Regions from separate parts of the Exiguobacterium sp. GL_137 genome, predicted to be linked through region 1. Evidence: riboswitches for the same ligand, from Rfam matches in the RefSeq annotation. Region 1 holds a riboswitch; the other holds the start of a gene.

Region 1 (15,115 bases):
GGTGCTCGCAGATGCTGGTTAACTATACGGATATTTGGACCGCTTTTTTGCAAACGATGACGATGGTCGGACTGTCGTTACTCTTTTCAACATTGATTGGTTTACCGCTCGGCATCCTGCTTGTCGTGACACGAAAAGGAGCATTGCTCGAACAAATCCCCTTCTTCAATCTCTTAAGCAGTATCGTCAACATCTTCCGGTCCATTCCGTTCATTATTTTGCTCGTCGCGATCATTCCGCTGACCCGCTTGATTGTCGGATCGTCGATCGGGACGCAGGCAGCGATTGTTCCGCTCGTCTTTTATGCGGCACCGTACATCGCCCGCCTGATTGAAAGTTCATTGCTCGAAGTCGACACCGGTGTCTTGGAGGCGGCAGAAGCGATGGGGGCGACACCGCTGCAGACGATTTTCCGTTTCCTCTTGCCGGAAGCCCTCAGCTCGCTTGTCCTGAACCTGACGATTGCGACAATCGGCTTGATCGGGGCATCGGCAATGGCCGGGGCAATCGGCGGCGGGGGACTGGGTGACTTGGCGATCACGTACGGCTACCAACGGTTTGATACGACCGTCATGATCATCACGGTCGGGATTCTCGTCATTTTGGTTCAAGGGTTACAGACAACAGGCAACCTGTTGGCACGAAAAATTCGGAGACACTAAAAAAACATAGAACAGATAAGGGAGAGATGGATGATGAAAAAAGGATTAGCGATTGGTGCAGCATTGACGACGGTATTGTTTGCGGGATGTGCCGCTTCCGGAGAAGAAGATCAAAAGACGGTGAAACTTGGCGTCAGCGGTTCTGACACCCAAGTTTGGGAATACGTCGCGAAAAAAGCGAAGAAAGAAGGCATCACGATTGAGCTCGTTAAGTTCTCCGACTATGTTCAACCGAATCTCGCACTCGCGGAAGGAGAGATTGATGCGAACTCCTTCCAGACCGTCTCTTACTTTAACGCCTTCAAAAAAGAACATAAGTTAAAACTGTCGCCGATTGCGACTACGGTCATCGCGCCGATGGGAATTTATTCGGATAAGATCAAGGACGTCAAAGACATTCCGGTCGGTGGAAAGATTGCCGTCCCGAATGAAGCGACGAACATGGGGCGGGCATTGCTCCTGTTGCAGGAAGCAGGCCTGATCAAGCTGCCGGACGACTTTGACGGCAACGGATCCGTCGATAAGATCGTCGAGAATCCGAAAAAACTGAAGATTGTCCCGGTCGTCGCCGGACAGACACCACGCGTCCTACCGGATGTCTCCGCCTCGATCATCAATAACGGAATCGCTGTCGATGCCGGCTTTAATCCGATCAAAGATTCGATTCTCCATGAAAACGAGACGGCGAAACCGTACATCAACATCATCGCGACCCGGACAGAAGACAAAGACAAAAAGACGTTGAAAAAAATCGCTTCCCTTTACCAGCAGGACGATGTCGCTGCCTTCATCAAAAAAGAGTACAAAGGCAGCACGATTCCAACGTTCGTCCCTCTCAGCGATATCGGAGAATAACCAAAAACCAAAAGGAGCGTGACCCAAATGACAATTCAGACGAGACGGCAAAACCTGACACAAACGATTGAACAGGATATTGAGCAAAAACGGGAGTCGTATCTTGAGACGAGCCATCGGATTCATGCGACACCGGAAATCGGCAATGAAGAATATTTTGCGTCGCGTCATCATGCGGAACGCCTGACAGCCGAAGGGTTTACAGTCGAACTTGGTGTGGCCGGACACGAGACAGCGTTTCTCGCCCGGAAGGTCTCGGATAAACCGGGAGCAACGATCGCTTTTCTAGCTGAATATGATGCCTTGCCGGGAATCGGTCACGCATGCGGACACAACATCATCGGCACGACAAGTGTCGCAGCAGCGATTGCCGTCAGTCAAGTTCTGGATGAAGTCGGCGGCAGTGTCGTCGTCCTCGGGACACCGGCGGAAGAAGGCGGACCAAACGGGAGTGCGAAAGGGAGTTTCGTCAAACACAATCTGCTGACGGGCATCGATGCGGCCTTAATGGTCCATCCGTCCGGACAGACCCGGATTACCGGTTCTTCGCTCGCCGTTGATCCGCTCGATTTTGCCTTTACCGGTAAACCGGCCCATGCGGCAGCTTCGCCGGAAGAAGGGATCAATGCCCTGGATGCCGTCATTCAGTTGTTTAACGGAATCAATGCGTTACGGCAACAGTTGCCGAGTGACATCCGGATTCACGGAATCATTACCGATGGTGGAGATGCGCCGAACATCATTCCGGAGTATGCCAAAGCCCGCTTCTTCATCCGGGCGACGACACGCGAACGGCTGAATGCGGTGACGGCAAAAGTCAAAGCCGTTGCCGAAGGGGCAGCCCTTGCGACCGGAGCGACGCTTGAGATCATCGCCTTCCAAAACGAAGTCGATAACCTGTTGTTCAACCGGACGTTTGACGAGATTTTCCGGGAAGAAGCGACGGCGCTTGGGGAAGACGTCAAGACCGATGAACGGCAGGGTCTCGGTTCGACCGACGCCGGCAACATCAGCCAGGTCCTGCCGACGATCCATCCGTACATCAAGATTGGAGCAGACGACTTAGTTGCCCATACGGAAAGTTTCCAGGAGGCGGCGAAATCGGAACAAGGCGACGAAGCCTTGATCACGGGAGCGAAAATCCTGGCCCGGACGGCGTTCCGTCTGCTGACGGATGACTCGTTACTCGGGGCGGTCAAACAGGAGTTCCACGACCGGAAAAACGGTTACTTGATGTAACAGCGAAAGACAGAAGTATGTGTTGGTCCGACCGGATGTCATCAAGACGACCGGGCGGGCCAAACCATACTTTTTTTGTTGAACCGGAAAAAAGAAAACAAATTCTCTTTTGTATTTTAAAATAACCTGTGCTAGTCTTGACCTGTACAACTGAATAACCAGTTCTTCGGGGTAGGGTGAAAATCCCAACCGGCGGTAATGCGATGATTTTCGAATCGACGAGCCCGCGACCCACAATGTACGCATTGTGGCTGACTTGGTGTGATTCCAGGGCCGACGGTAAAGTCCGGATGGGAGAAGAACGAAAAAATGTGCTTGAAACCATTTTCTGAAAAAATATGTTCGGGAAAAGGTCTATTTCTGTATGCTTTTGAACAGAAAACAAGACGTTTCTTTCGTGATCCTTCAATCATGACGCCCTGCAAATGCAGCGGCGTCTTTTCTTTTGAAAGGAGCGGAAATATGAATAATCGAATGCACCAGGCGATGCAGTTGGCACGGATGCTGGACGGACAAACGAGTCCAAATCCGAGTGTCGGTTGTGTCATTACGAAACATGGAAAAGTGATCGGCTTCGGTGCCCACCGGTTTGCGGGTGGTCCGCATGCGGAAGTCGAAGCATTAAACATGGCAGGAGAAGCGGCGCGTGGTGCGGATCTCTATGTCACACTCGAACCGTGTAACCATCATGGAAAGACACCGCCCTGTACGGAGGCGATTTTAGCCGCCGGCATCAAGCGGGTGTTCGTCGCAACGGAAGATCGGCATGCAATCGTCGCCGGACAAGGTATTACGCGTCTGCGTGAAGCCGGACTGACGGTCGAAACCGGATTACTCGAAGACGAAGCGGTTCGATTTTATACACCGTTTTGGCAAAGTCTCGAGCGGAAACGACCGGTCGTCACCGTCAAAGTCGCCCAAAGTTTAAACGGTGTCGTCACGACAGGTGAGCAACGCCTGATTACATCAGATGCAGCCCGGGCGGCAGGACGTGAGCTGCGGGCAACACATGACGCCATCTTAGTCGGGAGTGAGACGATTTTAATCGATGATCCCGCATTGACGTTACGCACGGAAGCCGGACCTGAACCGATTCGGGTCGTCGTCGACCGTCGTGGACGTTTGACGGAAAGCGCCCAAGTCTTTCGGGACGGTTTGAATCCGACATACTGGCTGACGGAACAACCGCGTGTCTCAATTCAATCGAACGTCACGGTTCTCGTCGGCACGTATACGACACCGAATCAGATTTTAGACATATTGTACGACCAGGGGATCCGCAGTTTGTTGATTGAAGGCGGACCAACGATTCAGTCGTCATTTTTAGAAGCAGACCTTGTCGATCGTCTTGAAATCTATCAAGCCCCGTCCGTCTTACAAGGGACGACCGGATTGACAAGCACAATCGAGATTGAAGACCGGTTCGATTTAACCGACGTCGCGCAAATCGGACAGGATGTCCATCTGCGTTATACGCGGAAAGGAGACGGCTTATGTTCACGGGATTGATTGAAGAAGTCGGGACGATTAAACGAAAAGTTCCGCGCCCGAACGGTTTAGCGCTCGAAATCGAGGCGCGGCATGTTCTTGAAGAAACGAAGATCGGCGACAGCATCGCCGTCGACGGGATTTGTTTAACGGTCACGGCGATGACGGCGACCGGGTTCACGGCGGACGCCGTTCACGAAACGATTCGGGCAACGTCCCTTCAGACGTTGCGGGTCGGCACACCGGTTCAGCTCGAACGGGCGATGCCGGCGAACGGACGGTTTGGCGGTCATTTCGTCAGCGGACACATTGACGGAACAGCCCGGTTCTTAAGCCGTCGACCGGACGGTGAAGCGATGGAATACCGGTTCGAGACCGGGGAGTGGAGTAAATACTGTATTCCGAAAGGCTCGATTGCGATCAACGGAACGAGCTTGACGGTCCAACACGTGGAACCGAACAGTTTAATCATCTCATTGATTCCGCACTCCCGACAGTTGACGACGTTCGACCGGTTGCAAAGCGGGGCACTCGTCAATATCGAGTGTGATTTGATGGCAAAACATTTGTATCACTTTACACAGCAGGAACAAAAAACGGATTGGTCGGCATTTTTAGGAGGCGGAGCAGGATGAACGGATTTGATCTCGTAGAAGAAGCGATTGAAGAATTAAAACACGGACGTCCGATCATCGTCTGTGATGATGAAAACCGGGAAAATGAGGGGGACCTGATTCTCCTCGCGGAACATGCGACACCCGAACAAATCAACTTCATGATCACGTACGGGAAAGGACTCGTCTGTGTTCCGGTCAGCCCGCAACTTGCAGAACGCCTTGAGCTGAATCCGATGACAGATCACAATACCGATCCGCACGGGACGGCGTTTACGATCAGCATCGATCATGAAGAAGCGAAGACCGGCATCAGTGCCGCGGAACGTGCGTTGACGATTCAACGGATGCTGACGGATGAGGCGAAACAATTTAAGCGTCCCGGTCATATTTTCCCCTTGATTGCGAAAGAGGGCGGTGTCCGGGAACGGCGTGGACATACGGAGGCCGGTGTGGATTTGGCACGGCTTGCCGGAAGTGCTGAAGCAGCTGTCATTTGTGAAATCATCTTAGAGGACGGGACGATGGCGCGCGTGGATGATTTGCTGACCTATAAAGAAGTCCACGGGCTGAAGATGATTACAATCGATGCCCTCGTCACGTATCTCGAACGCCCCGTCCGGCGCGAAGCGGACGTCCTGCTTCCGGCCGCGCACGGCGCGTTTCGGATACTCGGCTATACGACGCCTGATCAAAAAGAACACGTGACCGTCCTGTCGGGAGAGCCGGAAGACGGAATGCTCGTCCGGCTGCATTCGGAATGTCTGACGGGAGACGTCTTCGGATCAAAACGCTGTGATTGCGGTCCGCAACTTGACGCAGCACTGGCACGCATCGGACATGAAGGCGGAGCGGTACTCTACCTGCGCCAGGAAGGGCGCGGTATCGGCTTGATGGCGAAACTGAAAGCCTATGAGTTGCAGGAGCAGGGACTCGATACGGTCGAAGCGAATCACGCGCTCGGGTATGCGACTGATTTACGGGATTACAAAGTCGCAGCCGCGATGTTACACGATTTAGGTGTCACGAAAATTCGGCTGATGACGAATAATCCGGAAAAACAACAGGCACTCGAACAAAACGGTATTACGGTGCTCGAGCGGATTCCGCTTGAGATTGACCCGGTACCGGAAAACAAGCAGTATCTGCAAACCAAACAAACGAAACTCGGGCATCTGCTCGATATCCAAGGAGGACAATAACATGGTATTCGAAGGATTTTTAACAGGTGAAGGACTACGCGTCGCAATCGTCGCAGCACGATTCAATGAATTGATCACATCGAAACTGGTCGGTGGAGCAAACGATGCATTCCGTCGTCACGGAGTCGCTGCGGATGCTGTCGATACAGCATGGGTTCCGGGAGCGTTCGAGATTCCGCTCGTCGCGGAAAAGCTTGCGAAAAGCGGAAAGTATGACGCTGTCATCACACTCGGTGCCGTCATTCGCGGTGCGACATCACACTACGATTATGTCTGCAACGAAGTCGCGAAAGGTGTCGCCGGCGCGTCACGTGAAACAGGGGTGCCGATTATCTTCGGTGTCCTGACGACTGACTCAATTGAACAGGCCGTCGAACGGGCGGGAACGAAAGCGGGGAACAAAGGATACGAAGCAGCGGTCTCAGCAATCGAGATGGCGAACCTGTTACGGACTATTTAATGAAATAACTGAGTCTTGAGACCTGTTTCCGAATGGAACAGGTCTCTTTTTTTATTCTGGCAGGACTTTACGAACTCCATCCCTAATGATAAGGGAAAGACTCTTTACAGAAGGGTGGAAAGGAAGATGGTGCGTTCAAAAAAAGCTTATTATCTGCCTATTGTCGTCTGCTTTATTACAATTTACTATCTTTGGCTGATTATTTTTGCAAACCAGCCAGAGTTGTCAGCTTGGGGCAGTAACTTGTTTTCCATACTCGGTTGCGCGTTTGCGACATGTTTGTTGGTTCAGGCGCAACGAGAACCGGACCAACAAGAAGGACATTTTTTTCTCTACCTTGCATACGGAACAGGAAGTTATCTGATTGCCGAATTGATGTGGGGGACGTATGAGAATATTCTTCAAGTCGAAGTTCCCTTTCCCGGTATCTCGGATCTTTTTTACGTGTTGCAATCTGTCTTCTTTTTAGTGGCCTTTCTACACGCAATCCAACGCCATGTCACAAAAGCTCGTTTAGTCAGCTTTATATTTGATATCGCCATCGTTATGACGGTCGCTGTTACCTACAGTTGGTTTTTCTTAATCCGTCCGCTGTTTGACGAACCGTTCACCTCGAAAGCGGAATTCGTCCTGGCCTTTGCTTACCCGATGTGCGATATCGTTCTGTTATTTTGTATGATCAGTATCTATTATTTATTTGAGAAACACGAGTGGCAAAAACGACGACGTATGTTTCAGTGTTTGTTCATCGGATTGTTGTTACAGGTCGGCGCAGATACATCGTTTGTCTATGTGACGACCGTCAGCGGTGAGGATGTCATCCGGTTGATTGATCCATTGTTTGTCATTGGTTTACTGACGATTAGTATATCTGGTCATTTGGATAATCCCGTACAAAAAAGGCAACAGAAAGAAACAACGCGACGAAGACGTGCACCGATCGGGAAAATGTTTTTACCATATCTGTTAGTCATATTTTTATTTTCAACGATGACCTTTTATGCACGCCAAAATGAAGCAATGAATGGCTTAATGATAGGTTGCGCTATCACGATTCTCCTGATTTTAGTCCGCCAGATTCTAATGATTTTGAGTCACCAAGAATTAATTGAAGAAATTCATCATAAAGCGGACGAGTTAGAAGTGAGTGAGGAACGGTATAAGTCTTTGTTTACTTACCATCCGGATGCCATCTATTCACTTGACTTGAAGGGACGTATTGAAAGCGCGAATCCTTCGTTCGAAAAATTGACGGAGCAGGATGCGGAGGAATTGATTGGCAAAACGTATCGGCAGTTCACGACATGGCAACAGACATCGACAGACAAGGCGACAGCACAGCAATTTGAAACTGTTTTCCAAAAATCTGGCGGTCCAGATGTTTTGCTGAATGTAACCAACATTCCGATTCGCGTCCGGGATCGATTCGTCGGGATGTACGGGATTGGGCAGGATATCACGACCATCCGGGAAAATGAATTAAAAATCCGCCGGCTTGCTTATTACGATCATTTGACCGGGGTCATCAATCGGACCTACTTTGAAGAAGTGTTGCACCATTTAGTCGAAGAAGAGCGGAAGGAAGAAACCATCATTCTCTGTTTTATTGATCTCGACGACTTTAAACTCGTCAATGATTCGTTCGGTCACCATGTCGGCGATCAGTTGTTGATTCAAGTGGCAGAGCGCCTGCAAGAAGCCGTCAATCCGGACGATATCGTCGCCCGTCAAGGCGGAGATGAGTTTACCGTCATCTTGCGGGATGTTACGTCGGATGAGCAGGGCAGAAGCCGAACGGCCCGTCTGCTCGATGACTTAAAACGAACGTATGCGATTGAAGGAATCGAATTGATTTCCAATCCGAGTATCGGAGCCGTCATATGTCAGCGTACAGCGGGAAAACACGTCGTGACGTTGCTGAAGCAGGCCGATCTTGCGATGTATCAGGCGAAATCGGGTGGCGGTAAATCCATCATCTTCTTTGAAGATATTGCCGAAAAAGCGTCCTACCGCTTGCGACTCGAATCGGAGCTGCCGATTGCCATCGAAACCAATCAATTGATTTTACATTATCAGCCGCAAGTCGATACGGTCACGTATAAGATGGTCGGTGTCGAAGGACTGATCCGTTGGAATCATCCGGAACTCGGAATGATTGCACCAAACGATTTCATTCCGATGGTGGAAGAAGTCGGCATGATTATCCGGCTTGGTGAATGGGTGTTACGCGAAGGGTTTTTACAGGCAAAACGGTGGGAAGATGAAGGAGTCACATTGAAGGTTGGACTGAATGTCTCGATGCAACAGTTTCATCATCCGACGTTCGTCCTGACTTTGATTCGTTTAGTAGAGGAAACAAGTGTTGATCCGACGCGTATCGATCTTGAAATCACGGAAGTCTCAGCTGTCGAAGATATCGAAGAAACCGTCGTGACGATGAATCGCTTAAAAGAACTCGGCTTTACGATTTCGATTGATGACTTCGGAACCGGCTACTCTTCCTTATCCCGTTTAGCGGACTTCCCGATTGATACATTGAAGATTCCCCGCGAGTTCGTCGAAAAAATCCAACCGACGACGACCGGCTACTCGATGATTTCATCCATCATCCATTTAGCGAAGTCACTCGATCTTGAGGTCATCGCGGAAGGTGTCGAGACGCTCGAGCAGGTCAACGTTCTAAATTGGTTGGAATGCTCGCGGATGCAAGGTTATTACTTTGGTCGCCCGATGCCCGCAGAACAAATTCCGGCTCTTTACTAAAAAAGAAGACGATCCTTTCCAGCAAAACAGGAAGGGATCGTCTTTTGGTCTTTTAGCATTATAAGCGCAAAGAAAGGGACGAACCTTTTCCAAGCACATCACGTTTCGCACTGAGGACATCACTCGTCAACAACTCGACTGATGTGAGCGGTTGTTCGATAATGAAACCGAAGTTTCCGCTTCGTGTCTCGCCGGGGGCATATGTCGCAGCGAGCGACTCGAGGTAGACATCGTCTTGCAGTGTCTTCTCGGTTTTTGCATCGAGCCTGAAGTGAGCGACGGGGTTAAACGTGACCGGCTCATCGCCTCTGTTCGTAATCGTCACACGTGTCTTGACGAGGTCAAACGATTCCTCATGCGTAAACCCGTGGAAGAAATCAATCATCCCGTAACTCGGCCGGGCATGGAACACTTTCACTTCTTCGACTTTCATCGTGATCGGTCCGATCGTTCGTGTCACGTCGGGACGGACAAACTGTTTTAACGTCAATTCGCCTTTGTCGTCGGTAACCGATGCGTCGACTTTTGTCAGTTTCCGGTCATCTGGTAATTGCGGGTTCGGGACATATGCGGCAGACTTTTCGATCGATACCGGTGTCTCCTGTTTCGGGGCCGACTTTTCTGATGAGTTCTCTTGGACGGTGTCTGGCGTAGTGCCGCAACCCGAAAGAATCGTCCCGAGCATCAAGGCAGCAAGTATCTGTTTCATGGAAAGTCTCCTTATTTCTTCGACTTCAGTAAATCGAAGATGATTTTGGCATGATTCGTATTATCGACTTGTCCGGCAAACCGTTCCTTCGCTGGACCAAACGCATAGACGGGAACGTCTTCACCCGTATGTCCGCCTGTCGTCCAGCCGGTGTGCGACCGTTCATTGAAGATGGCTTCGATCGCATTGTCGACATCAAGCAGTTTCTTCGATTCCGCAGCACGTGTAACGGACTCGATTTCATCTTCCGTCAGGGTGAGTTTCTTCTGGTCGATATATGTCGTCAACGTTTTTTTGACATCGGCACCTTCGATGATTTTTGCTGCCATGAAGTCTGGTGTCTTTTTCGCCGCCTTGATCGGCTCGGCGAACCAGTTATAGATACCATCCGCTCCAATCGAGTAACCGCCGGTCGAATGGTCGGCTGTCGCCACGACAAGCGTGTGCTTGTCTTTTTTGGCAAAGGCGATTGCCGCTTTGAAGGCACGTTCGAAGTCTTCCATCTCGCTCATGACACCGACGATGTCATTGTCATGACCGGCCCAGTCGATTTGACTTCCTTCAACCATCAGGAAGAAGCCTTTTTTGTTTGAATCAAGTCGTTTGATGGCGGAATTCGTCATCTGTTCGAGTGACGGAACGGATGATTCCCGGTCGATGCGTTTCGGCAGACCACCGTCCGCAAACAGACCGAGGACCTGTTTGTTTTTATCCGCCTGCATTTGATCCAGATTCGTGACGTAGCTGTAACCGTCTTTCTTAAACGCTTTCGTCAAATCGGTATCCGGACGGACGAAGTTTGATTTCCCGCCTCCGAGCAGGACGTCGATCTTATGTTTGCCGTTGACCCGCTCCTTGAAGTAGTCGTCCGCAATCGCATTCATGTTTTTCCGGTTCTCATCGTGCGCGCCGAATGAAGCCGGTGTCGCGTGTGTAATTTCGGATGTCGCAACAAGTCCCGTCGATTTTCCGCGTTCTTTCGCTGCTTCAAGGACCGTCTTGACCTCTGATTTATCATTGTCGACGGCAATCGCGGCATTATATGTTTTGACACCGGACGACATCGCCGTCGCGGCGGATGCGGAATCCGTGATGTTTTGCTCCGGGTCTTCCGGATAGGTCATCTGTTGTCCGACGAGATATTGATCAAATGCCGTTTTTTCCGCGACCGGCGTCGAAGGATCATTTTTTAAGTACCGGTGGGCTGACGTATACGAGACACCCATCCCGTCCCCGATCAGGAAGATGACATTCCGGATTTCCGGTGATTTTGCATGTTTCGTCTTAGCCTCAGCGTCGTTCATCGAGACCATCGTACTTAAGGAAAGGGTCGACAAGGCAAGAATGGGAATGATTCGTTTTAACTTCATGGATTGTTCCTCCTTCAGGAAAATAAATAAATAGTTTAGTATCGGATCAGATCTACAGGACTAACTTTAGCGGTAGAGTGTAAAACGAACATTTGAGGGATGTAAAGTTTTGTTAAGAATCAAACAGAAAACTTTACGTCGGACAGGAAGGTCGATGAGTAAAAAACAGTCAGAACGGTAATAAGATAAGAAATGGTTTTGAAACATTTTTCAGTGACAGCTCGTAAAGAAAGATAATCAATTTCAAGGAGGAATGACGATGAAGAAGACAAGGTGGATGACGGTCGGTCTCCTTACGGCAACGATTGGACTGGCAGGGTGTAATAACGAGACCATAGAAGATGGTCAAGGGGAGAACGGTTCCAAACAGCTTTCGAATACGGAGTTGCTGAAAAAAGCGTCAAGCGCACAAGAAAACATCAAGTCGTTTCATATGGACAGTGACATGATGTCGGAAGTTGGCGGTATGCCGATCAGTCAAAAGATTTCGGCAGACATCATCCAAAAGCCGATGACGATGTATCAAAAAATGACAATGAAAAATGCAGAAGACGGGACCGATGTCGAAACGGAACTGTATCTCGTGGATGATAAAATGTATATGTCGCAATCCGGACAATGGTTGGTACAAGATACATCGGAACTAGGGGATATGTTAGAAAACATGGAGTCGTCGGCATCGACAGAACAAAGTCTGAAGTTACTCAAAAAATATAAAGACAATTGGACGATGAAAAAAGAAGGTGATGTCTATCAAATCGATGTCGATTTGAAAGGCGATCAACTGAAAGCCTTCATGAAGGATTCTCTTGAACAATCCGGACAGCTTGCCCAAATGAAAGAGGTCATGGATCAAGTGGATTATAAAAAGATGGAGTACTCGATGACGTATGATGCAAAAACCTACTATCCAAAGACGCTTGATATGGAAATGGCGTTTGAGATTGAAGAAGGAACGGAATTTACGATGAAAAACGAATCCGTATTCTCGAAATTCAATGAGATTAAATCGATTGAGTTGCCGGCGGAAGCAAAAGACGCACAGGAGTTGCCGAGCAGCAAGCAATAAGAAGAAACTGATTGACCTGAAAAGGGACTGACTCAAAATTCAGTCTCTCCAAAGATAAGGGTGGCAGATTATAATTCTGCCACCCTTATCCCGTTTAAACAGGAATCACTCGTTTCACGCTGGCAGAGACAAACAAGACCCGGTTTCCTGCCTGGATCAGGAAGGGAAACTGGCTTGTGTCTCGCCTGAGGAAAGGGCGTGAAAGGACGAGAGATTCCTTTTTGAGTCAGCCCCTTTTAGTGAGCAGTAAAAAGAATACAACAATATAAGCTAGGCAATCGTCTGCACAGAAAATTAACCATTGACAATAATCTGTAAATTCTGAAAAGATAGAAAAGTACATATCGAATTGAAGGAGGGGAAACAGAATGGGGACAGCGTTCAGTGAGTGGATTGGTACGGTATCGGATTTTGTCTGGGGACCGCCGTTGCTTATCTTTTTGGTCGGTACAGGGATTTACTTGACGATACGACTTGGATTCATTCAAATTACCAAGCTTCCGTATGCCTTAAAACTGGCATTCACGAAACATCAGGACGACACGTCGGAAGGGGATATCAGTCATTTTCAGGCATTGATGACAGCTCTTGCGGCAACGGTCGGTACAGGGAATATCGTTGGGGTTGCAACAGCCGTCGTCCTCGGGGGACCGGGCGCGATCGTCTGGATGTGGTTATCCGGATTATTCGGGATGGCGACAAAGTATGCCGAGGCGATTCTCGCCGTCAAGTACCGTGTTGTCGATGAGAAAGGACAGATGGCCGGGGGGCCGATGTACTATCTCGAACGGGGATTAAGACAGAAATGGCTCGGCGTGTTATTTGCCGCGTTTGCTTCGCTTGCCGCCTTCGGGATCGGTAACGGTGTTCAGACGAACTCTGTTGCACTGGCGATGAAATCGACGTTCGACGTGCCGTTGTATGTAACGGGGATTGTCCTGATGGTGGCGACGGGGGTCGTCATTATTGGTGGAGTTAAGTCGATTGGGAAAGTCGTCAGTTATTTTGTCCCGTTCATGATTTTCTTCTATGTCGGAAGCGGTCTCTTGATCATGGTCATGAACTTTGATTTGATTCCGGGTGCGCTCGCGACCATCTTCAGCAGTACATTCTCGAACGAAGCCATCACCGGCGGAGCAATCGGTGCCGCGATTCGTTACGGGGTCGCCCGCGGGGTCTTCTCGAATGAAGCAGGTCTCGGTTCTGCACCGATTGCCGCCGCCGCTGCAAAAACGGATTTCCCGGGGCGTCAGGCACTCGTCTCGATGACGCAGGTCTTTCTCGATACGCTTGTCGTCTGTTCGATAACCGGCTTGACACTCGTCATGGGTGGTCAGCTCGATAAAAAGCTGGAAGGGGTCGAATTGACGACAGCCAGCTTTGAAGTGTTCCTTGGACCGGCCGGGAAGTACATCGTGACGATTGGTCTTGTCATGTTTGCCTTCTCGACAGTCCTCGGATGGTCCTATTACGGGGAAAAATCAATCTATTATCTGTTTGGTCAAAAATCGATTTTACCGTACCGGATTCTGTTTGTACTCGTCGCGGGACTTGGTGCGATGACGACGAACTTGAACATGGTCTGGGCGATTTCCGACGTCTTCAACGGACTGATGGCCATCCCGAACTTGATTGGTTTGATTGGTTTGTCCGGTGTCGTCATTGCGGAAACACGACTGTTCCGGGAACAGTTGAAACGGGAGGAGGCCGAACGACGAATTTCATAGAATCTCTGACATTGCACAAATCCCGCATTCTCATATGGAGAGTGCGGGATTTGTTTGATTAAGCCGTTTGATACAGCATGAGGGATTCGTACGGGCGTAATGTGACTTGCCCTGACGTCTCTAACACATCCGGATAGTTCTGAATCAGGATCTGATGATCAAGCCACTCGTCCGGTAACGTGAACGAAGTTGTCGTACCGTAAAAGTTTGACAAGACGAGCAGCCGTTCCTCGTCAGTGATTCGTTCGTACGCCCAGAGCGCAAGATCATCAGGTGTCAGAAGCCGGTAAATGCCGTTCGTCAAAACATCATACTGTTTGCGCAGGTGAATCAGCTTCTTGTAATGATAGAAGACCGAGTCCGGATCGGCGAGAGCAGCTTCAACATTGATCGAGGTATGATTTTCAGGAACCGGAATCCATGGTGTCGCGGTCGAGAAACCGGCGTGCGGTGACGCATCCCATTGCATCGGTGTCCGGGCATTGTCCCGGGATTTTTGACGGATTGCGGCCAAAATATCAGTTTCCGTTTCACCGAGCGTTGTTTTTTCAGTATAGGCGTTCAGCGTCTCGACATCCCGGTAATCCGCCAAGTCGGTAAAGTCGGGGTTTGGTGTGCCAATTTCTTCGCCCTGATAGATGTACGGTGTTCCTTGTAAGCCGTGTAACGTCGTTGCAAGCATCTTCGCACTTTCGATCCGGTAAACCGTGTCGTCACCAAACCGGCTGACGACGCGGGGCTGATCATGGTTACACCAGAAAATCGCATTCCAGGCATTTCCCTGCATCCCGACCTGCCAGTCGGAGAGAATCCGTTTCAGCTCCAGGAAATCAAACGGGGCTGCCGTCCATTTCTCTCCATTCGGGTAATCAACTTTTAAGTGGTGGAAGTTGAAGGTCATCTTCAGCTCCTGCTCATTTGTATTCGAGTAACGAAGGCAATGATCGAGTGTCGTTG
Region 2 (15,115 bases), 380 kb from region 1:
CCTATATAATAGAGGTATCCAACTTTAGGAGGGACTCAGATGCACCAACCATATGATGTAACGATTATCGGCGGCGGTCCGGTCGGACTGTTCACCGCGTTTTACTCAGGCATGCGTCAAATGAAGACGAAAGTCATCGAAAGTCTGCCGCAACTCGGCGGACAACTTGCGACGCTCTATCCTGAAAAATATATATACGATATTGCCGGCTTCCCGAAAGTCAAAGCTCAGGACTTAGTCGACCGCCTGCTTGAACAAGCAAATGAATTCGATCCGACTTACGTTCTCGGCGAAACCGTCCTTGCTTATGAACGACTTGATGACGGACTGATCCGTCTCGTCACGAACAAAGGTGAACACTATACGAGAACCGTCATTCTGACAGCCGGAAACGGTTCGTTTGCTGCCCGCCCGCTCGGTGTCGCCGATGCCGAACGGTTCGAAGAAAGCAACTTACACTATTTCGTCAACGAGATGGACCGCTTTAAGGACCGTCAAGTCGTCTTGCTCGGCGGCGGCGATTCTGCCGTCGACTGGTCACTGATGCTTGAGCCGATTGCAAAATCAGTTACCCTCGTCCACCGACGTGATAAGTTCCGTGCCCATGAACATACGGTCGAATTGTTGCATAACTCGTCCGTCAATGTCATGACACCGTATACACTCGAATCGGTTACCGGTGAAGACAGCATCGAAACGTTGACATTCAAACACGCCGAGACGGATGAAGTCATCGTCGTCGGTGCCGATGATGTCGTCTGCAACTTCGGTTTCGTCTCATCACTCGGTCCGCTCAAGGAGTGGGAAGTCGAATTCGAACGGAACTCGATCCGTGTCAACTCGAAGATGGAAACAGCGATTCCCGGTGTTTTCGCCTGCGGCGATATCGCGACCTATGACGGTCGTGTCAAATTGATCGCGACCGGTTTCGGTGAAGCGCCGATTGCCGTCAACCAAGCGAAGTTGCTTGTCGATCCATCGGCACGTCATCCGCAGCACTCGACAAGTCTGTTTGAAAAAGTTAAAAATCATTAAGGTATAACCAACAACAGCGCCACCTCGATTTCAGGATCGAAGGGACGCTGTTTTTTTTTGACTCAACTGTCGGATGATGATTCAAATAGAATCCGATACGTATACTCGACCAGTTGTTTCCCGCCCCGCGCGATTGATTGTTCGGAAACGAGTCGTCCGCCGAAACGTTCGTAAAAGTGACGGGACGGGTTATCTGCCAGCACACTTACAATACAGGACGGGAAGCCTTTCCGTCCGAGATCTTCCAACACGTGATCAAACAACCGTTTACCGGTTCCTTGCCCCTGATGGCTTTTCAAAAGATAGAGCGCGTACAGTTCTCCTTCCGTCGCATCATTTTCCCTGTTTGATCCACCGTTCGCAAAACCGACGATTTCGTTTGTCTGATCAAGCGCGACGAAAACCGGACCTTCGGCAAGGCTTTTCCGCCAACCCGGTTCCCGCTTCTCCGCAGATAACTGATCGAGATACGGATCCGGCATGATCATCCGGTACGTTTCCCGCCAGGATACGACATGAATCCGGGCAATCGCAGCAGCGTCTTCAAGCACCGCTGCACGAATCAAAACAGGCATCCTCATAACGGAATGATGAAGCGACGTGTCTTTCGTCCATTGCGAACAGTCGGGTCGATTTCCTGACCACCGTTCGCTACGATGACACGGCACGATGCGACATTGTCGACACCACACGTCAGCAATACTTGATCGAGTCCCTGCTGTCGTGCTTCCTCGAGTGCGAGCCGAAGCCCTGTCGTCGCATATCCTTTCTTGCGCTCGGACGGTCGGATGCCGTATCCGATATGCCCGCCGTACAACTTCAAATTCTCCGTCAAGTCATGTCGGAAGTTCAACGCACCGACAATCCGTTGTCCGTCGACCATCCAGTACGTTGAATGCGTAACACGTCCCGGGCTCACTTTCGATTCCTCCGCTTCTTGTTCAGAGAAATAGGCTGCGAGCGGTTCATACGTATCTCCGACAACTTCCGGTACGATTGTTTCTCCCGATTTTCGCCAGTCTTCTAAAAAGGCACGGTATTCTTTTTCCCATGCGACCGTTGGTTTCATTAATTTCATCATTTGTGGTTACGGACCTCCTCTTCAATCAGTCGATCGAGCCAGTCGTCGACATGTTGGAAGATATAACCGGCCTTCTTGGCTGCTGTCGTGTCCATATAGAAGTCATGTGCCGGTGCAAGCGGTGACGGCTCTTCGCCTGTCGTCTCAAAACGCGATGTCGTTCCTGCCACGTGATCAATTTTATCCATCAAATCTTGAATCGACAACACGCCGTCACTCGCGGCATTTATCGGTCCGGTCATTGTCGAACGGCCGCACCATTCAAGGAAAGCTGCCGCTTCATAACTTGAGATGTACCCCACCTTCGCATACAAGTTTTCAGCAACGATCGGCTGATCGGCCAAAGCGCGTTTGACATGAAAGACAAGCCGTTCCGTGTAATCATCCGGTCCGAGGACAACCGGGAAACGGACGGCAATGACGGGGAAAGTCGCCCGTTGGAAGAAATAACTTTCCGCCTGACGCTTTCCTTCGCCGTAATCATGTTCTTTTTCGAGGTCGTATTTCCCGGGAAACGGATTATAGGACCGTTCGGAAACATTTGTCCCGCCCTGCTCATAGACCGACATCGTCGACGTCAGAATGTAACGACCGACTTTCCCCTCGAATGCATCAACAGCAAGCTTCGCCTGATACGGATTAAAGCAGATATTGTCATAGATGATATCCCAGTTTTGACTTCCAAGATCCTTCATTGTACTGCTTGATGTCCGGTCCCCTTTAAAAAATGTCAAGCCCTTCGCGACAGGCGGCGTATGTTCCCCACGCGTGACAATCGTAACATCATCCCCCGATTCCGTGAGCCGTAATGCCAACCGTCGACCAAAGTAGCGTGTTCCACCGAAAATCAGTACCTTTCGCATCGATAGTCCTCCCTCGTCATAGCGTGCTAACGTTCTTGTTAATTCTTCTCCACGTGCCTTAAAAAGTCCTGTCGCTTTGCGCTGAAAACAAAAAAAACGCAGACGGCATCGTCTGCGATAAAAGTTTTTTGATTAGCAACCACCGGGTGTCCCGGCATTTGTAGCCGTCCGGAACGACGTCCCGCAACCGCATGTCGCGATCGCATTCGGATTCGTAATCGTGAATCCGCCGCCGAGCATCGATTGTTTATAGTCTACTTCCAGTCCCTTGACGACCGGATAATCTTTTTGATCAACGATGACTTTAACCCCGTGTTGCTCAAAAGTTAAGTCCGTTTCTTTTTCACTGTCAAAGCCCATGCCGTAGGAGAGACCACTGCATCCGCCACCTTGAACGAGCATGCGCAGATTTTGTTCATCGTCCGGCGCCTGCAACATCATCTCTTTGACTTGGAGTGCGGCCGCTTCTGTTAAATGAATCATGTCATCACCTTCCCTTTTTTATTAGTATACGCAATTTTAAGGGGAATCGAAACCTAGTTGCTTGAAACAATCTTGAATTCGTTGTATAAAGGAGTTGTATCAAAAAAAATTAAATCGTTCCATCTTCAGGGCAGGGTGAAATTCCCGACCGGCGGTAAACAGGCGATTCGTCTGAAGCCCGCGAGCGAATAGGGCGCTATTTGCTGATTCTGTGTGACTCAGGAGCCGACAGTATAGTCTGGATGGGAGAAGATGGCGGCATGTTTCTTTCTTGAACCGGTTTTTGCAAAAATCGGTCAGGCTTAGTTTACTGCGGACTTCTCCCCTATCGAACACTTCGATGGGGGTTTATTTTGGACGCAGACATGCCAATACTTCATCGAGAGGAACGAGCAAAAGGAGATTATACTCGTATGAAACGCACACAAAAAATGGTCACATTATCCATGTTAGGTTCAATTTCGTTTGTTCTTATGCTACTGAATTTCCCGCTTCCTTTTTTACCGAACTACTTGAAGATCGACTTCAGTGACGTTCCTGCTTTGATTGCTGCCATCATGTTCTCACCGGTAGCCGGCGTCATCGTCGAAGCACTCAAAAACGTCCTGTACTACATCTTCCGCGGAAGTGGTGTTCCGGTCGGTGAACTTGCCAACTTCGCAGCTGGCGTTGCTTTCATTCTTCCGGTCAGTTGGTTCTACCATAAAAAGAAATCTACAAAAGGTCTTGCAACCGGTCTTGTCGCTGGTACAATCACGATGGCACTCGGTCTTGCAATCCTCAACTATATCTTGATTCTTCCAGCGTACGCTTGGTTCTTCGGTATGGACTACATGCTTGACCCTGCCGTCAAGTGGACGACGATCACGGCTGGTATTCTGCCGTTTAACATCATCAAGGCGATGTTCATCTCAGCACTCTTCATTCCGCTGTTCCTGAAACTGAAGCCATGGATGACGCGCCGTCAACAAACTGTCTAAGTCCGAAGCTGCGCCCGCTGACAGACACGAATCCCCGGTCTCATCTGAGACACGGGGATTTTTTTAAAGTTCATTCTCTTCGATTTTCTGATAAATCTTTTCAAGCAGTTCTTCCGGCGTCTCGCCGACAACGGTTTCCCCGTCAACCAGACAGAAATGATCGAGGGAGCAGATGCCGCAATAACCAAGACAACCATATTCGACAACATCGACATTCGGGTCCCGTTCGAGTTGTTGCATGACAACCTGGGTCCCTGTCGCTAAGTTACTGATACAAAATTCAATAATCGGATTCACTTTTTTTCCTCCTTCAGGCAGGAATTATCTTTCCTCATGTCGTATTATACAAGGTCAGACTGATTTAGGGGAACTAAGGGGGATTTTAAGTTATGAAGCAACTGGTTGTTTTAGGTGGCGGATATGGCGGTATGCGGATCTGTGAACGATTCAAGGATGAGGACGTGGCTGTGACGCTCGTCGATCGTTTACCATATCACGCGTTAAAAACAGAATACTATGCACTTGCTGCCGGAACATTATCGGACCGGGATGTCCGGATTGCGTTTCCGGAAGGAGAACATCTCTCATATAAGTATGGACATGTCGTCAAGATTTCACCCGAGACGAACTCCGTCCATCTGCAAGACGGTACGGAACTTTTTTATGATGATTTAGTCATCGCGTTAGGGTGTGAAGATAAATACCATAACATACCGGGCGCACAAGAGTTTACGTACAGCATCCAGACACTTGAAGAGTCGCGCAAAACACAACAAGCGATTTGCGGACTTTCTCCCGGTGCGGTTGTCTCAATCGTCGGAGCCGGTCTATCCGGAGTCGAACTTGCCAGTGAACTGCACGAAAGCCGGAAAGATTTAAAAATCCGCTTATTTGACCGCGGACCGTCTGTCTTGTCGTTCCTTTCGGATAAGGTCTCGACCTACGTCCAGGAGTGGTTCGAGGAGCATGATGTCGAGGTCATCAATAACTCCAACGTCACATTCGTCACGGCAGATGATGTTCAAAACGGTGATGATGCCTATCCATCGAATTTGACGATTTGGACGGCCGGGACACAACCGGTCAAAGTCGTCCGTGATCTCGGTTTTGAAGCCGACAGCGGCGGACGGATCAAGCTGACGGAACACCACCATGTGCCGGAACATGAAAATGTGTTTGTCATCGGGGATTGCGCCAGCCTGCCGTACGCACCAAGCGGTCAGCTCGCCGAACATCAAGCCGATCAAGTCGTCGATGTCCTGCAGGCGAAATGGGCTGGAAAGAAGTTACCGAAACTGCCGGAGATCAAGTTACGTGGGATGCTCGGGTCACTCGGAAAATCAGATGGTTTCGGAATCGTCATGGGGAAACAAGCCTTGACAGGAAAAGTTCCGCGTCTTCTGAAGTCCGGTGTCCTTTGGAAACACAAAAAGATTAAATAAGAAAAACGGCGCCGGTCATTTCGGCGCCGTTTTTTCGATTCTTTGATCAATCGCTTGGGTGATTTTCTTCAGTTGAACGTATCCTTCATCAACCATTTCACCATCGAGCAGGACGAGCGGATAAAAATAGACATCGTCCTTTAAGGCTGTCACCCACTCATCTTCAAACGGTTCATCTTCAAAATCGACGTATTCAAATGTTAATGTCGTCCCGTATTTTCGTCCGAGAACGGCTTGCAGCCAGCTGTACGTCTCTTCGGAACTCGGTGCTCCGACACAGCTCGGACAAGTCTTCGCAGCCCCGTATACCTTGATTTCCATCCCATATCCCCCTTTTCTTTCTACACTTCTTTTTCAGTATACAAGTTTTCCAGATTGAGAACATTTTTCAACCCTGTTACAATGATTCTATAAGAAAGGATGTGTTTACGCATGGAAATGTTTGATCAAGTAAACGAAGTACTCGAAAAATTGCGTCCGTTCCTTCTTCGTGACGGAGGAGACGTTGAACTCGTAGATGTAGAAGATGGTATCGTCAAACTCCGTTTGATGGGTGCTTGCGGCAGCTGCCCAAGTTCAACAATCACACTGAAGGCTGGTATCGAACGTGCCCTGCTTGAAGAAGTAGCCGGCGTCGTTGAAGTCGAACAAGTTTTCTAATCAGTAAAATCCCCACTGACATCCGTCAATGGGGATTTTTTTGTTTAGAGAATCCATTCCGCCAGCGTATCGACCATATAGGTCGGTTGCGCGTCTTGTCCTTGAATGAAGACCGGTGTATGGACGCCGGAATTGACATGCATCGTCCGGATGCCACCATTGATGCCGAACAAGATGTCCGTATGGTAGTTGTCCCCGACCATGATGAGGTCTTCTTTCGCAAGTCCAATCATTTCTGCTGCGATATTGACCATGACCGGTTCCGGTTTCCCGATATAAAACGGTTCTTTTTCTGTCGTCACGCGTAAAACGGATGTTAATGCGCCGTTCCCCGGTAAGAATCCGCGTTCTGTCGGAATCGCGATATCTCCGTTCGTCGAGATAAAACGGGCTCCGCTCCGAATCGCGAGGGCTCCGACCGCTAACTTCTCATACGTAATCTGACGGTCAAGACCGATGACGACATAGTCGGCATGCTGGTCTGCGACGACCTGTAAGCCTTGACGCTCAAGAGCATCAATCAGCCCGCCTTCTCCGATTGCATAGACCTTCGCACCCGGATCGAGTTCTGCGATGTAGCGACCTGTCGCCATCGCACTTGTTAAGACGTGTTCCGCGTTCGAGTGGACACCCATGCCGCGTAATTTTTCCGCGACCGCTTCTGCCGTCATCGAAGCATTGTTCGTGACGAACAGATACGGTACGCCTTCTTCCTGCAACCGGTTCACGAAATCGACTGCTTCTTTGACCGGTTCTGTCCCGTTATACATCGTACCGTCTAAATCAAATAAATATCCTTGTGCTTTCATCCTGGCTCACTCCTCATTTGGTAAAAATGCAGAGACGGGTCCGAGTTCTGTCTCTAAATAATGTCGGACGGCGTCCGGAAAACGACGCAATTGCGTTTCTTCCTCAAAAAGAACAGTCCGGATCTCTGCCGTACTCGATGTCGTAAATTCACGGACGATTCGTGTCCGCAATGCAACGATCCGTTTTAAGCTCGTCGCAAGTGACGCATCGATGACCCGTTCATCTTCTAAAATCATGACGATATCTTCATAACTTCCCGGATCACGCATGATGAAACCATCAATCATACTGTTCCCGATATCGATGATACTTTCAATCACTAAAAACCCGATCCGTTCCCACGCAAGTGAAACTGTCAAAGCATCCCCCGTTAACTCTTTGCTTTGACGCAATGCCGTTTCAAAACAAACAACGGTTTGTTCAATCTTTTCACGATTTACAAAATACACCTTACATTCCCCCTCACATCCTTCATTTTAGCTCTATCGGCGAAACATGAAAAGCAGAAAGGCTGTTTGCATCACATTGTCCAATGTGTTATCCTCAATTTAGATTTTTACGAAAATAGTATGTCACATTAAGTGACTTGGAGGTTATTCATAGATGGAACGCGAATTAGCACTAGAAATCGTCCGAGCAACAGAAGCAGCTGCACTGGCATCCGCCAAATGGATTGGCCGGGGGAAAAAGAACGAAGCCGATGATGCGGCAACAACGGCCATGCGCGAAGTCTTAAACACAGTCAACATGGCAGGAACGGTCGTCATCGGTGAAGGAGAACTCGACGAAGCACCGATGTTATTCATCGGCGAAAAAGTCGGGACGTCAAACGGACCAATCGTCGATATCGCAGTCGATCCACTCGAAGGGACGAACATCGTTGCCAAAGGTCTCGGTAATGCGATGGTCGTCATCGCGGTCGCCGATCAAGGTGCCTTGTTACACGCACCGGATATGTATATGGATAAACTGACCGTCGGACCGAACTTAAAAGGCCATGTCTCACTTGACGATCCGCTTGAATTCATCATTCAAAAAGCAGCGGAATTGAATCATAAACGGATTGAAGACGTCACCGTCATCATGCAGGACCGTCCACGCCATGACCACTTCCGGGAAGCCGCGATGCGTGTCGGTGCCCGTGTCCGTCTGTTTGAAGACGGCGATGTGTCAGCAGGAATCGCTCCGCTTTCGCCATCGACAGGAATCGATATCTTCATCGGAACCGGTGGGGCACCGGAAGGCGTCATCACGGCAGCGGCCGTCAAGGCGATGGGGGGCGACATGCAGGCCCGTCTGCACCCGATGAATGAGGAAGAAACGGCACGTGTCATCCGGATGGGTCTTGCCGATCCGCTGCAATTGTTGACACTCGATGACCTGATTAAAAGTGACGACTGCATCTTTGCTGCAACCGGCGTCACAACCGGCGAAATGCTCGACGGAGTCCGTTTCTTGACCGATGATATCGTTGAGACGACATCACTCGTCATGCGCTCAAAAACACGGACAATCCGGAAAGTCATCGCAGAACACAGCCTTTCACGTAAACCGTACTTGCAAAAGGTTCCCCAAACCCTTTAATCTAAGCAGAGATGAAGGAAATGAGGGAACTGACAGATGATGCAAGAACGTGATTTTTTATATGATGACGTCGAACAGACGAAAACCCGATTCGTTTGCTGGATCGGAGAGACGAGCCGGTTTGATTTAGCGATCACCCATTCCGAACATTTTTTCGGAAAGATTTTAGTGTTGAATCTCTTATCGAACCGGTTTGCCATCATCGGTACGGATGACTTTGATGAACCCGGCTATATCGCTCATGCCTTTGATTTAGAGGATGAAGCGGCGGATGAACTTGAAGGATACTTACGCGACTATATCGGTCTGTAAGCAAAAGAACAGCCAATTCCCGAGGGAGTTGGCTGTTTTTTACTGTTACAGTAACCGGTCGTTCCGCTCATTGAGTGTGTTAGGACCGCTAAAGACGTTGGTATTATCTGATTCATCGTGGGCTTTACGTTCAGAATGTTGATCCGCTTCGTCGCCGACGAGTAAGACGAATTGTCCCTCTTCCGCTGCTTTGTTGGCACGGTTGACATCATCTTTCGTCAAGCCGCTTGCTTCGAGAACATCACTGTGTGAAGAACCGGCACTGTCTTTTTTAAAGATCCCTTTGATCTCCTGCCACAGATTCATGTGTTCTTCTTGCGACAGACGTGTTGATGTTTGATGATTATTCAAATCTGCCAATTCCTCGATTTGTTCCAAATCATATCGATCATGGGCAATGACTTTTAAATCCGTTGATACAACACCTGCGACACGTAAATCATGAACAGCACTGACGACTTCTGGTACTGAATGGTAGATTCCGACGATTCTCATGGATAGTTCCCCCTATAGGTGCGTGATACTATACTATTAGCCGAAATCACCCATTCAGAAACGTCTTTTCAGATGTCATTTTGATTACTGCTCTTCTTCCGTCTCTTCTTTCGCCGCCGAAAACTTCCGTTTCAGTTTTAACGTATTCGCTGAAGATCCGTCGAAGCGAGGTGGTGCTTCTTCTCCTTCTACGAATTCCATCCGTTTGACGATAAAATAGGCACAGCCGAAATTGCAGTATTCGTACAAATAATCCGCCACATGGGAGATTTTTGTATCGAACGTTGCTTTTTCATGGTTATCTTCATAGAAACCACGGAGCCGCAATTGTCCGTGTCCCCAGTCTCCGACGATGTAGTCATATTTTTCGAGCACATCGCTAAAGCGGCCGATGAAGGCTTCTTCGTGGAATCCTTCCCGTTTTTCTTCGACGATTTCATATCTTTCACGATTGACTTGTATCATTTTTCCACCCCCTGCTTCTTTTATCTTACCATAATCATGATTGAAAACGAATCGTCAGACAGCAGAAAACCGTCCTCGCAGATGGCGCGGACGGTCTGTCAGTATCAATCAATCGGTAGAGCAGCCTTATTTTTTTTCGCAGCATTGACCTGTTCGTCGGCGTGATAAGACGAACGGACAAGCGGACCGGCTTCACAATGCGAGAACCCTTTTCCGAGCGCAATCTGCTTGAGTTCGGCAAACTCTTGCGGCGTGTAGTACTTGATGACATCCAAGTGCTTTTTCGTCGGTTGGAGATATTGACCAATCGTCATGATGTCGACATCATTCGCCCGTAAGTCATCCATCGTCTGTAAGATTTCTTCCCATGTCTCACCAAGACCTAACATCAGACTCGATTTCGTCGGAATTTCAGGAGCCAGTTCTTTTGAACGGCGCAGGAATTCAAGTGTCCGATCGTATGTTGCTTTCGCCCGGACGGTCGGTGTCAGACGACGAACTGTCTCAATGTTATGGTTCATGATGTCCGGCTTGGCTTCGATCAGCGTCTGCAACGCTTCGAAGTTCCCACCCATGTCGGACGGTAAGACTTCAATTGATGTTTCCGGGTTCATGCGACGGACTTCCCGTACCGTCTCTGCATATACCCCTGCCCCGAAATCATTTAAGTCATCACGCGCAACTGCTGTGATGACGGCATGCTTCAGATTCATCAGACGAACGGATTCCGCAACGCGTTTCGGTTCTTCTAAGTCAAGTTCATTTGGACGTCCTGTCGTCACGGCACAAAAACGGCATGCACGTGTACAGATGCTTCCAAGAATCATGAATGTCGCCGTCCGGCGCACAGCCCAACACTCGTGAATGTTCGGACATTTTGCTTCCTCACATACCGTGTGAAGCTTTTTTTCACGCATCATACTTTTGAGTTCTGTGTAAGTCTCATTCGTGTTCAGCTTGATTTTCAGCCATTCTGGTTTACGTTGTATCTCTCTGCGTCCCATGAATCGGTTTCCCCCTTTATCCGTAAAAAACTGACCTGATTTCTGTTACAGTATAACAAATATTCAGTGTTTGCGGATGGGTAATTCACCAAATTCTGACTGCTCCGATAGGCGATCAAAGAGCAGATCCCGTAACAATTCCGGCATGAAATATTCTTTCGGCATTTCTTTGATTTCCGGAAATAAAGGACCAAATGTAAACATATCCGGAAGGACCACGGTGTAATGTTTTTCGTCATCCAGATGTTGACGGTTTCCGGCATAATGCATCTTGCCCATCAGCTTCCCGCGGAAACCAAGTCCGCGGACTTTTAATTGTTCAAAGCGGTTCGTATCGACTTCGGTGATGAATTGTTTTAATTCAACCCCCGTCATCGTCACTTTACACGGATTGATCGGATGCGGACAAAGCCGGTGTAAATCGTAAGACGAGACCGGTCCCGGGGACAATGAACCAAGAAGCATACCGGCCGGCACACAGGCAAGATCCGCCTGACACCAGTCCCGCATCGTATCGGCAAGCAGCTGTGTAAACGGTGATGGATTAAACCAGTCATTCGCTAGACCTGATGTCCGGCCAATCGGTTGTTTCATCTGACGTTCTGCTAAATACTGTTCTTTATCGAGTAAGACCGTTGTCGCCTCGTCTGCCGGATACGCTTCAAGCGCATGCAGGACCGCCTCTTTTTCGCCTGTATCCGTGTTTAAGTAGATTTCCCCTGCGTACTGACCATACTTTCCAGCCTGGGCAATCAACACACCGTTTTTGACGACCCCGTCATCGAGGACGTGATGCGTATGCGCTCCGATGATCAAATCAAGCTCCGGGAACCGTTCCGCCAGCTCTTCGTCCTGATAAAAACCGAGATGACTGAGACAGATCAGTACATCGACCTGATCCCGCAAGGCTTCGATTTCGCGGGCAGCTGCTTCAAACGGATTCTCAATCGACCAACCAAGTAACTCGTACAATTCATAATACGGCGCCGTCAGTCCAAAAATACCGACTTTCCCAGTCGGTAATTCCTGAATCATCCCGGCTTTGGCGAATGGGGCCGACAAGTTCGAGACAAGCACCGGGAACGTCGCATCGCTGTATAGTTCCGCCAGCCAGTCATGCGGAAATGTGATGCCTTCATTGTTTCCAATCGTGACAGCCGTCGGCGATAATTCGTTTAAGAGATGGGTGTTAATTTTTCCTTGCGTCGCTTCCGTTGCCGGGGCAACCCGGTCGGCATGGTCCCCCAAGTCAAAGACGAGGGAGTCATATGTCCGGTGTTCTTTCATAAACGACATATAGCGAGGCCACATATCAAAGTGTGAATGCAGATCGTTATAATGAATGACGTGTAACTTCACGCATAAGCCTCCTCCAGGTATTAAAACAGTGAAATTTGCCGGGGCGCGAGCGATTCATAATCGAGACCTAAAATCTCGATGAGACGTTTCGCATTGGGTACGGCATCTCCTGCTGAGTTGTTATTAAAGAAAACATACACGTCTTTTGCCTGTTCGGCAAGTGAACGGATATGTAGGGCCAACTCTTGTAATTCTTCTTCTGAATAGCGGTATAGACACCGGACCTTCCGCCAGTCCTCGCTGCTTTGTCCGGGCTTCTTCAGCCATCCGGCGACATTCCGGCCGTGCAGCCGGACAAATGCCGTCTCCTGTGTGACGACCGGGACGAACGGCACCGATCCGTCTTCCGTCTGCGGCTCATCACAAATCGTATGGATGAACTGATGCTCGGCTAAGAACCGGAGTGTCCGTTCCTGATAAGCCTCCGAATACCAGGACGGATTACGAAACTCAATCGCGACAGGCAGTCCGGCAAGCGATTTCCGGATTGTCTGAAGATATTCAAGATGCACTTTACTGACGTCGAACCAGGGTGGAAGCTGGACGAGAATCGCCGCAATCTTTCCACTCTGCCGCATCGGTTCAATCGAAGCGAGATACTGTTCAAAGATTGGACCGAGCGGGTCTTTGTTCTCCCGGTCATGACCGCTCATCGCCCGGTGGACCTTGACGATGAATCGAAAGTCGTCGGGTGTTTCCGCGACCCATTTTTGATAATTCCGTTCCGGTTGAATCGCATAATACGTCGAATCGACCTCGACTGCTGGAAAGTGGCCCGCATAGGCGGCAAGCTTTTCCTTCCGGTCCTGTGGTGTCGGATAGAGGCTGTCGTGATCGCCCCAACCGGTCACGCCGACATAAATCATCCTGCTCCCTCCTCATCTGTGTGCGTTGCATATTTTTTATCATAGCATAGCGGAATCGGGAATTTCTTCTTCAAAGCTCGTCTTGGAAAAGACACAGGTTTTCCATATAAAAAACAAGCAGATCCTTCCCACTCCTGCAAAAATCAGGGGGATGGACTGCCTATTTCATCAGCCTTCTCACCTTTTGAATCAATCATTCCGGATCCGTTCATACGTTAAGGCGATACAGCCGGAAGCAAATGTCTGCTGATCAACGAGCCGTAAGGACAACGGTTGCTCAAACAACGGAAACATCCGCTTGCCACCTCCGAGTAGGACGGGATAGATGACGATATGGTAGCGGTCGATCAAGTCCAGACGGACGGCTTCTGCCGCGAGCGTCGCTCCGCCGATTGCAATCTGTTTGCCGGGCGCCTGCTTCAATGCCGCGAGTTCCTCAGCGAGCGACCGGTTCGCAAGACGGGCATTCCCCTCAACGGCCGTCAACGTTTGCGAGAAGACGACTTTTTCAAGTGCCTGCCATGTTCTCGCATACTCGACGATGATCGGTTCATCTTCCTGATCGGCCGTTTCCCAGTATTGCATCATCTCATACAGAAGACGGCCATAGACATGGGTATCAAATGCTTTTTCATAGTCATTGAAATACTGATGCAGTTCCGCGTCCGGTGACGCAAACGCGATGCTGCCCGACGCATCCTCGATGTAGCCGTCGAGCGAGACTTGAAAAGAATAGATGAGTTTACGCATGATGACGCCCTCCTTTTTCAATCCTTTACCCTCTTTTACCTGTGTACAAAAAAATCCCTCATCCGAAGATGAGAGATTGAGAAACAAATTATCCGATTGAACCTTCCATCTCGAACTTGATGAGACGGTTCATTTCGACCGCATATTCCATCGGCAATTCTTTTGTGAACGGCTCGATGAAGCCCATGACGATCATTTCAGTTGCTTCTTCTTGTGAAATCCCGCGGCTCATCAGGTAGAACAATTGCTCTTCCGAGACCTTCGATACTTTCGCTTCGTGTTCAAGCGAAATGTTATCGTTGAGAATTTCGTTGTACGGAATCGTATCTGATGTCGACTGGTTGTCCATGATCAACGTGTCACATTCGATGTTCGAACGTGCGCCGGTTGCTTTACGGCCAAAGTGGACAATCCCACGGTACGTTACTTTACCACCATGTTTCGAAATCGATTTCGAAACGATTGTAGACGACGTGTTTGGTGCGAGGTGAATCATTTTCGCACCTGCGTCCTGGTGTTGTCCTTTACCCGCGATGGCGATTGATAATGTCATACCGCGTGAGCCTTCCCCTTTAAGGATGACAGCAGGGTATTTCATCGTCAATTTCGAACCGATGTTGCCATCGACCCATTCCATCGTCGCGCCGGCTTCACAAATCGCACGTTTCGTAACGAGGTTGTAGACGTTGTTCGCCCAGTTTTGGATCGTCGTGTAACGGCAGTACGCGTTTTTGTTGATGAAGATCTCAACGACTGCTGAGTGAAGCGAGTTCGTCGTGTAGACCGGTGCTGTACATCCTTCGACGTAATGAACCGATGCTTCTTCGTCAACGATGATCAACGTCCGCTCGAATTGACCCATGTTTTCCGAGTTGATCCGGAAATAGGCTTGAAGCGGCGTGTCCATCTTGATACCTTTTGGTACG

The links. A riboswitch is a leader RNA that binds a small molecule or an ion and turns the genes downstream of it on or off. The one in region 1 is predicted to bind FMN.
Region 2: another riboswitch for FMN. It lies ahead of AC3IRK_RS12105 (ECF transporter S component); the one in region 1 lies ahead of ribD (bifunctional diaminohydroxyphosphoribosylaminopyrimidine deaminase/5-amino-6-(5-phosphoribosylamino)uracil reductase RibD).

Annotation. Positions count from the first base shown of each region.
Region 1 is NZ_CM174406.1:2,686,547-2,701,661, reverse strand. Features, by position in the region: gene AC3IRK_RS14000 (methionine ABC transporter ATP-binding protein) at 1-22, shown strand, start outside; gene AC3IRK_RS13995 (methionine ABC transporter permease) at 12-662, shown strand; gene AC3IRK_RS13990 (MetQ/NlpA family ABC transporter substrate-binding protein) at 696-1,517, shown strand; gene AC3IRK_RS13985 (M20 family metallopeptidase) at 1,545-2,756, shown strand; FMN riboswitch at 2,915-3,062, shown strand; gene ribD (bifunctional diaminohydroxyphosphoribosylaminopyrimidine deaminase/5-amino-6-(5-phosphoribosylamino)uracil reductase RibD) at 3,219-4,265, shown strand; gene ribE (riboflavin synthase) at 4,250-4,879, shown strand; gene ribB (3,4-dihydroxy-2-butanone-4-phosphate synthase) at 4,876-6,060, shown strand; gene ribH (6,7-dimethyl-8-ribityllumazine synthase) at 6,062-6,520, shown strand; gene AC3IRK_RS13960 (EAL domain-containing protein) at 6,647-9,283, shown strand; gene AC3IRK_RS13955 (DUF4352 domain-containing protein) at 9,342-9,992, opposite strand; gene AC3IRK_RS13950 (alkaline phosphatase) at 10,004-11,362, opposite strand; gene AC3IRK_RS13945 (DUF6612 family protein) at 11,622-12,431, shown strand; gene AC3IRK_RS13940 (alanine/glycine:cation symporter family protein) at 12,800-14,158, shown strand; gene treC (alpha,alpha-phosphotrehalase) at 14,217-15,115, opposite strand, start outside.
Region 2 is NZ_CM174406.1:2,307,030-2,322,144, forward strand. Features, by position in the region: gene AC3IRK_RS12080 (NAD(P)/FAD-dependent oxidoreductase) at 40-1,035, shown strand; gene AC3IRK_RS12085 (GNAT family N-acetyltransferase) at 1,098-1,601, opposite strand; gene AC3IRK_RS12090 (GNAT family N-acetyltransferase) at 1,613-2,116, opposite strand; gene AC3IRK_RS12095 (NAD-dependent epimerase/dehydratase family protein) at 2,113-2,979, opposite strand; gene AC3IRK_RS12100 (HesB/IscA family protein) at 3,112-3,462, opposite strand; FMN riboswitch at 3,580-3,720, shown strand; gene AC3IRK_RS12105 (ECF transporter S component) at 3,876-4,442, shown strand; gene AC3IRK_RS12110 (YuzB family protein) at 4,506-4,739, opposite strand; gene AC3IRK_RS12115 (NAD(P)/FAD-dependent oxidoreductase) at 4,832-5,884, shown strand; gene AC3IRK_RS12120 (DUF1462 family protein) at 5,900-6,205, opposite strand; gene AC3IRK_RS12125 (NifU family protein) at 6,317-6,544, shown strand; gene AC3IRK_RS12130 (TIGR01457 family HAD-type hydrolase) at 6,589-7,353, opposite strand; gene AC3IRK_RS12135 (DUF86 domain-containing protein) at 7,360-7,803, opposite strand; gene glpX (class II fructose-bisphosphatase) at 7,958-8,938, shown strand; gene AC3IRK_RS12145 (DUF3055 domain-containing protein) at 8,975-9,250, shown strand; gene AC3IRK_RS12150 (general stress protein) at 9,296-9,745, opposite strand; gene AC3IRK_RS12155 (YutD family protein) at 9,830-10,210, opposite strand; gene lipA (lipoyl synthase) at 10,315-11,214, opposite strand; gene AC3IRK_RS12165 (bifunctional metallophosphatase/5'-nucleotidase) at 11,278-12,573, opposite strand; gene AC3IRK_RS12170 (DUF72 domain-containing protein) at 12,594-13,439, opposite strand; gene AC3IRK_RS12175 (dihydrofolate reductase family protein) at 13,629-14,189, opposite strand; gene sufB (Fe-S cluster assembly protein SufB) at 14,278-15,115, opposite strand, start outside.